DNA from 3 places in the Agrobacterium sp. 22-3639C2 genome. Region 2 is predicted to be linked to each of the others. Evidence: predicted binding sites of a transcription regulator. Region 2 holds the regulator's gene; each other region holds the start of a gene.
What was found. Region 2 encodes LexA, which represses DNA repair genes until DNA is damaged. Its sites were predicted from a motif close to TGTTCNNNNTGTGTTCNG; they were not measured.
Positions count from the first base shown of each region.

Region 1: ACQZ6D_RS20185 (ImuA family protein) is a predicted target of LexA. The motif match lies at 1,027-1,044, and genes of this name have one in related genera.
Region 3: ACQZ6D_RS04895 (ATP-dependent helicase) is a predicted target of LexA. The motif match lies at 1,086-1,103, and genes of this name have one in related genera.

Region 1 is NZ_JBNWDB010000004.1:602,596-604,863, reverse strand. Features, by position in the region: gene ACQZ6D_RS20190 (Y-family DNA polymerase) at 1-293, opposite strand, end outside; gene ACQZ6D_RS20185 (ImuA family protein) at 214-966, opposite strand; gene ligD (non-homologous end-joining DNA ligase) at 1,249-2,268, shown strand, end outside.
Region 2 is NZ_JBNWDB010000001.1:383,359-385,626, forward strand. Features, by position in the region: gene ACQZ6D_RS01885 (glutathione S-transferase family protein) at 1-521, opposite strand, end outside; gene lexA (transcriptional repressor LexA) at 960-1,682, opposite strand; gene ACQZ6D_RS01895 (VOC family protein) at 1,893-2,268, shown strand, end outside.
Region 3 is NZ_JBNWDB010000001.1:976,922-979,189, reverse strand. Features, by position in the region: gene ACQZ6D_RS04895 (ATP-dependent helicase) at 1-1,044, opposite strand, end outside; gene ACQZ6D_RS04890 (carboxymuconolactone decarboxylase family protein) at 1,146-1,556, opposite strand; gene ACQZ6D_RS04885 (efflux RND transporter periplasmic adaptor subunit) at 1,782-2,268, shown strand, end outside.

The sequences.
Region 1 (2,268 bases), on a different contig from region 2:
ATCGGCGAATAGATCGTCAGCGCCCAGAGCGTGATGCGCTCGAGCGCGGCTTGATCGGCTTGCGAATCTGCGTCAACCAGCATCAGGCCGCGAAACAGCGACTGCGCCTTTGCCGCCGCCATGCCGGCATGCACGCCCGCCTTTCTGGCAGCCGGATCGGCGGCAGACACCCATCGCTTCGAACCGCTTCTCGCGATCACGGCGATTGGCTGTTCAGGCGGAATAGACGGATCGGCCCGACGAATGCGATCCGTCGGCAGATCCGGAAGATAGATCGAGACGACCCTTGTCATCGCACGCCCTCACGAGAAACTCAGCACACTCACCCGCTTTCACGCGCATCAATTCCAGAAACCATTGAGGCCTGCCCACCCCCGGTACCGGCAACTCCTCTGACGGCATTACGCTGACACGCCATCGCGTGGTCGAGGCCGTCGGCTGCCCAAAGTCATTGGCCTCCGTCTGTCGCCGCCATCGGCGGACCGCGAGCGCCATGGTCCCGGTTCGCTCGGCTGCAAGCTGCAGGCGGCGGGAACTGACCATAGGCAGGCGAACAAGTTCACCAACGACGGCACCAAGTCCGCCGAAGGAAAGGCCCTCCTCCATATTGGCCAGCACATCCTCTTCCTTGTCGGATTCAACAAAGATGACGCGGTCGGGATGCAGACCCACATGGGCAAGAGCTGGAAAAAAAAGATCCGGCCGCGTCAGACACCAGATGACGGGGCCTTTTGTTCTTGCGGCAATGCCGGCAACACAAAGGGCGGCCGCTGCACCATCGACAGTACCGGAGCCACCGCCTGCAAACTCGTGCAGCGCTCCATAGGCGAGGCCCCCGCCAGGCAAGGCCGCATCGATCTCGGAAACGCCAAAAGAAAGTGTTCCGGCCCGCTTCGCGGATACCCCTTCCATCGACGCGATGCGATCTCGCAAGTCACAAATCACCCTCTGACGGGCAGCACTCATCGTTCACGGCTCCCTTCAAGGTCGTGTTCAAAGGATCGACATTATGTCGTACAGGCCATATGTTCATTGTTTGTTCTCGTAGTGCAAAAGAGTCAAGCACCACAAAGTTGAGGAATATTATCCCAGTATTAGCAAAGTCGAAGATTCGAAAAGGATTCAAGGAGGTAAGGGGAAACAGAAATTTTTGCAGCCCTGGCGTCCGTCGGGTTCAAAACGGTGGATAGCGGGGATAGATGAACGGCGTCACAATCTTCTTAAGGTTTTCGTGCTGAACTCGTTTGCATGACGAAGCCACCGAGATCAAAGCCGCTCCTTCGTGATACCGAAGCTCCGCTACGGTCAAAGCCGCGTCGGAAGCGCAATCCCGCACAGCCACAGCTGCTGTTTGATCCGATGCCCGATCGCGTCGAGCCGGCGCTCGCCCAATTGAAGGCGCACCCTCCACAAGGCGACCAATGGAGCTGGGAGCTGAAATGGGATGGCTATCGCCTCGCTATCCATATCGAGCCGACAGGGGTCCGCATCCTCACGCGTGGTGGCCATGACTGGACGCACCGGTTTCCGGCGATCGAGCAGGCTGCCCGGGCGCTTGGTCCGGCAACGATGATCATTGATGGCGAGGCGGTTGTGCTTGACGATGAAGGGCGGCCGGATTTCGGGCTGCTGCAGAAATCGTTGGGTGCGTCTGGAAAGACGGCTGGCAACCGAGCTTCGGACGCCATCCTCTACGCGTTCGATCTTATTTATCTCGACGGCCATGAGCTGCGCAACGTGGAGTACCGTTCGCGCCGGCATCTTCTCGAGGATACGCTGAAGGGGCACGACGGCGCGATCCGCCTTTCGGAAACCATTCACGCCGATCCCGCGATCCTGCTGGAACACGTTGGCAGCCTTGGCCTCGAGGGCATCGTCGGCAAGCAATTGGATCAACCCTATCGCTCCGGCCGGACCGGCGACTGGGTCAAGATCAAGTGCGTTAAGAGCGAAGCCTTCATGGTTGTTGGCTACGAGCCATCGACGACATCGCCCGGCGGCTTCGGCTCTCTGGTGCTTGCTGCCTATCGCGGTGCCGAGCTCATTCATGTCGGGAATGTTGGCACGGGCTTCAGGGACGCCGAGATGACCAGGCTGCGCAAGATGCTCGACAAGCTGCGCTGGAAACGGAAGCAGTTACCTGCATCCTATGCCGATCACGCAGACATTGTCTGGGTCGAGCCGACCCTCATTGCGGAGATCGAGTTCCGGGCGTGGACGGCGGACGGCAAGCTACGCCATGCCTCCTACAAAGGCTTGCGGGAACGG
Region 2 (2,268 bases):
AGATCCGCGCTGCCATAGGTCTGGAAACGGAATGCAACCGGGCAGAAGAAAGCATCGACCGCCGTGAACTTTTGACCGGCAAGATATGGCCCGCCGAATTTTGTGAGACCCTCGCTCCACAACGCATCGATCCGCTTTATATCGGCTTTAAGCCCGGAATCGCCGCCCCTGGGTTTGACCCGAATGCCCACCGACATGGGATAGAGATTGCGCAGCGAGGAAAAGCCGGCATGCATCTCACTTGCGGCCGAACGCGACCAGGCCCTCGCATGCTTGTCGCTTGCCCAGACGCTCTGGTGTCTTTCAGCAAGATATTCGACGATCGAAAGCGTTTCCCAAACCGTCATACCCTCGTCGACCAGGCAGGGCACCTTGCCCGTCGGCGAAAAGGAGGAGAAGGAGACGCCTTCGCCGAACGGAATGAGCTTTTCATCAAAGGCGATACCGAGCGTGCGCATCAATACCCACGGCCGCAGCGACCATGAAGAATAGTTCTTGTTGGCTATATAAAGATCGTACATGGCGTATCTCCCGGATATGACGCGTATTTCTACACCTGCCAAGCGTTCACGGAATATCGAAAATTATCCATGGCTCCCATAAACGCCGTTGATGAATGGTGATGTGGGGTCACTGAGAGCGCGCCTTGCGATAAGTCACCCTTTGGTGACCACTAAACTGACTGCGCAACACGACAGAACAACGTCGCTAAAAAACAGCGGATGGGATCGCTTCGACAATTACAGCGAACAGCCCATTCGCCACCACGCCTGTAGCGAAACCGAAGCATCTTTATGGAGCAGGAACTTAGTTTGGAAAGGGCAACGCGCATAGGCTGAATGGCGCATATCCTCGTGCACCCGCTAAAGCACGCCACGTTTGGAAACAGCCAAACCATATATAGGCGCCATCTTCACGATGACGCCTAATGTAAAGTGAGCACGTTCGGTTCGATAAGATCAATGGTAGCGGCGGATCAGCCCCACCAGCTTGCCCTGAATTTTCACCCGGTCGGGCCCGAAAATACGGGTCTCATAGGCTGGGTTTGCCGCCTCGAGCGCAATGGAGGCACCCTTGCGGCGGAAGCGCTTCAGCGTGGCTTCCTCGTCATCCACCAGAGCCACAACGATATCCCCGGGATTGGCGGTGTTGCCGTTGCGGATGATGACTGTGTCGCCGTCGAAAATGCCGGCCTCGATCATCGAATCACCCTTGACCTCAAGAGCGTAATGTTCGCCCGTGCCAAGCATGTCTACTGGCACGGCCACATCATGGGTGTTGTTCTGAATGGCGGAAATCGGCACGCCCGCAGCGATGCGGCCCATGACCGGCACGGTGACAGCCCCGCCCAGATCGTTGGCCGGCGTCTTGGGGGCAGGGGCCGGTTCCGGCGTTTTGGGTTTGCCAAGGCTGCCTTCGATAACGCTTGGCGAAAAGCCGCGCTGCGGCCTTGCGCCCGGCGTATAAGCCTCGGGCAGCTTGATGACTTCCAGCGCCCGAGCTCTATTCGGTAGCCGACGAATGAACCCGCGCTCTTCGAGAGCGGTTATCAGGCGGTGGATGCCGGATTTCGAAGCAAGATCGAGTGCGTCCTTCATTTCATCGAAGGAGGGCGGCACGCCGGACTCTTTCATTCGTTCATGAATGAAGAGAAGCAATTCCTGCTGTTTGCGCGTGAGCATGAGGAAAACACCCTTTAGAATCGTAGTGGAAGTCGCGAAACAAATACAGAACGAACACTATATGTTCCATATGTGTTCTGCAATCCCCTAAAATTTCGTGAAGGTGCCATTTATTGCTGTGATGATTTGCCTCATAGCACGCAATTGTGCTTTTGTGCGGTCAAAACCGTCCCGGCATGCTCCGGGCGGAAGGCCAGCAGGATACATGTCATGACGAAACCCTATAGCGTTGACCATCTCGTTTTGCCCGTGGAAGTCATAGGCGTCGCCGTGAAGCGCCTCGTCAGTCTTGGCTTTACGGTTGCGCCGGAGGCTCTGCACCCTTTCGGCACCCAAAATGCCTGCGTATTTTTCGCCGATGGCACCTATCTGGAGCCGCTCGCAATTGCTGATCCGGCTAAATATAATGCGTCAATAGAGGGGGGTGATGTGTTCACCGGCAGGGATGTGGCCTTCCGGCAACGGGACGGGCAGGAGGGTTTTTCGGCTCTTGTCGCCAGGACTAAAGACGCCTTGGTTGACCATGAGCGGTTTCGGGCAGCCGGCCTTTCGGCGGGCGATGTTTTCGAGTTTTCGCGGCCTGTTC
Region 3 (2,268 bases), 590 kb from region 2:
ATGGCCGGCGGCGCCCAGAATATGCTCGGTGGAGCGGTAGTTGCGCTCCAGCTTGATGACCTTGGCACCGGGAAAATCCTTGTCGAAGCGCAGGATGTTGTCCACTTCGGCGCCGCGCCAGCCATAGATCGACTGGTCATCGTCGCCGACGCAGCAGACGTTTTGCGGCTCGCCTTTGGGGCGCTGGGCAAGAAGCCTGAGCCACATATATTGCGCCGTATTGGTGTCCTGATACTCGTCCACCAGAATGTAGCGGAATTTCTGGTGGTACTCCTTCAGAATATCGGGATTGCGGCGGAAGATGCTGATGGGGTGCAGCAGAAGATCGCCGAAATCGCAGGCGTTCAGCGTTTTCAGCCGGTTCTGATAGGCCGTGTAAAGTTCGCGGCCCTTGCCATTGGCAAAGGCGCGGGAATCGCCTTCGGGAATATCCGGCGGCGTCAGCCCCTTGTTCTTCCAGCCGTCAATCATGCCGGCGAATTGTTTGGCCGGCCAGCGCTTGTCATCAAGACCTTCGGCCTGGATAAGCTGTTTGATCAGCCGCACCACATCGTCGGTGTCGAGAATGGTGAAATCAGACTTCAGGCCGATGAGTTCGGCATGGCGACGCAAGAGCTTTACACCGATGGAGTGGAAAGTGCCGAGCCAGGGCATGCCCTCAACCGCGCCGCCAACCAGAACGCCAATACGTTCCTTCATCTCGCGGGCGGCCTTGTTGGTGAAGGTCACGGCCAGAATCTGGCTGGGATAGGCGCGTCCGGTCGCCAGAATATGGGCGATGCGGGTGGTGAGAACGCGGGTCTTGCCGGTGCCGGCGCCCGCAAGCACCAGAACCGCGCCGTCCAGTGTCTCCACGGCTTCGCGCTGCTCCGGGTTGAGGCCGGAAAGATAGTCGGGCGTGGGCCGGGCCTGATCGCGTGCCGCCATGGCGCGCGCGGCAATGCCAAGCCCGCCGGCGTTGCCTGCATCGGCATTGTTCGTCGCCTTGCGCGGCACCTCAGGTTCTTCGTCGAAGAACGGCATATCGTCAAAACTGTTGCTCATGCGGCCCAATGTAGTGATTCGGGATATAAAGGCTAGAACCGTGTTCTGCTTTTATTCCGGTATCATCCGTCAAAACGCCTATTCCAAGACGTTTTTTCGTCTCAGGCCCGCCTGTCGGCATCAAAAGCCGTGTCCACCGGCAATTGCAGCGCCACGGCCAGTTGGTTGGTCTTGGCGGCAAGGGCGATGACGCGCATGAGATCGGCATGCTGTTCGCCCGTCATGCCCTTGGCTTTTGCAGCCGCGGTATGAGAGTGGGCGCAGTAGGAGCAGCCATTGGTGACGGAAACGGCGATATAAAGCATTTCCTTCACCAGCGGATCGAGCGCTGAAGGTGTGGCCATCACCGCCTTGACCTCGGCCCAGGTCTTTTCCAGAAGATCGGGGTCGAAGGCGAGGTAGATCCACATATTGTTGATGAAATCCGATTTCCGCGTTGTGCGGATATCGTCGAACACAGCCTTGACGCGCGGGTTGGCTTCAGGATTTTCGGCTTTCGTTACGGTGCTCATGCATTCCTCCGGTCATGGCTATTTCAGCTGCAGATTACCGGATTGGCGAATGTTTGCGACAGAAATGGCCGTCAGTGCGCTTTCGACGATAATTCATCACAAATTACAATTATGTAAGGAACGGATTTGTGCGTTGCCTTCGTTAAGGCATGCGGGAATACTTCTACCGTTCCGAAAAGCTCTTTTCGGGGCGGGTTTATGCTGTGCGGATAATCGGAGAATTGTATGCGGGTGTGGAAACAGGTGGGTGTCTGTCTTGCTGTGGCGGGAGCAGGACTCTGTCTTTGGGGGTTTTATTCACCCGAAGCGCGGAATCTGCTCGCGGGTATCGGCATCGGCAAAACACCTGTTGGCGCGGTCGAGGTTGCCGCATCCGGTGCCAGAACACCTGGTTCGTCATCCGGCCAAAATGCCGGCGCCGCACGCCGCGATGGCAATGCGACCCTGGTGGCGATGGCCCCGGTCAAGCAGGGCACGGTCAATGACAGGCTGAACGCCATCGGCAGTGGCGAGGCCATCCAGTCGGTCGTCGTCATGCCGCAGACATCAGGCACGCTTTCGGAAATCCGCATTTCATCCGGCGCCCGCGTCGTAAAGGGGCAGGTGCTCGCGCGGCTCGATGACGAGGAGCAGGTGATCGAGCGGGACAAGGCGCAGGTTGCGCTACGCAGCGCCGTCGAAAAATCGAGTTCCTACAGTAACCTGAAATCCG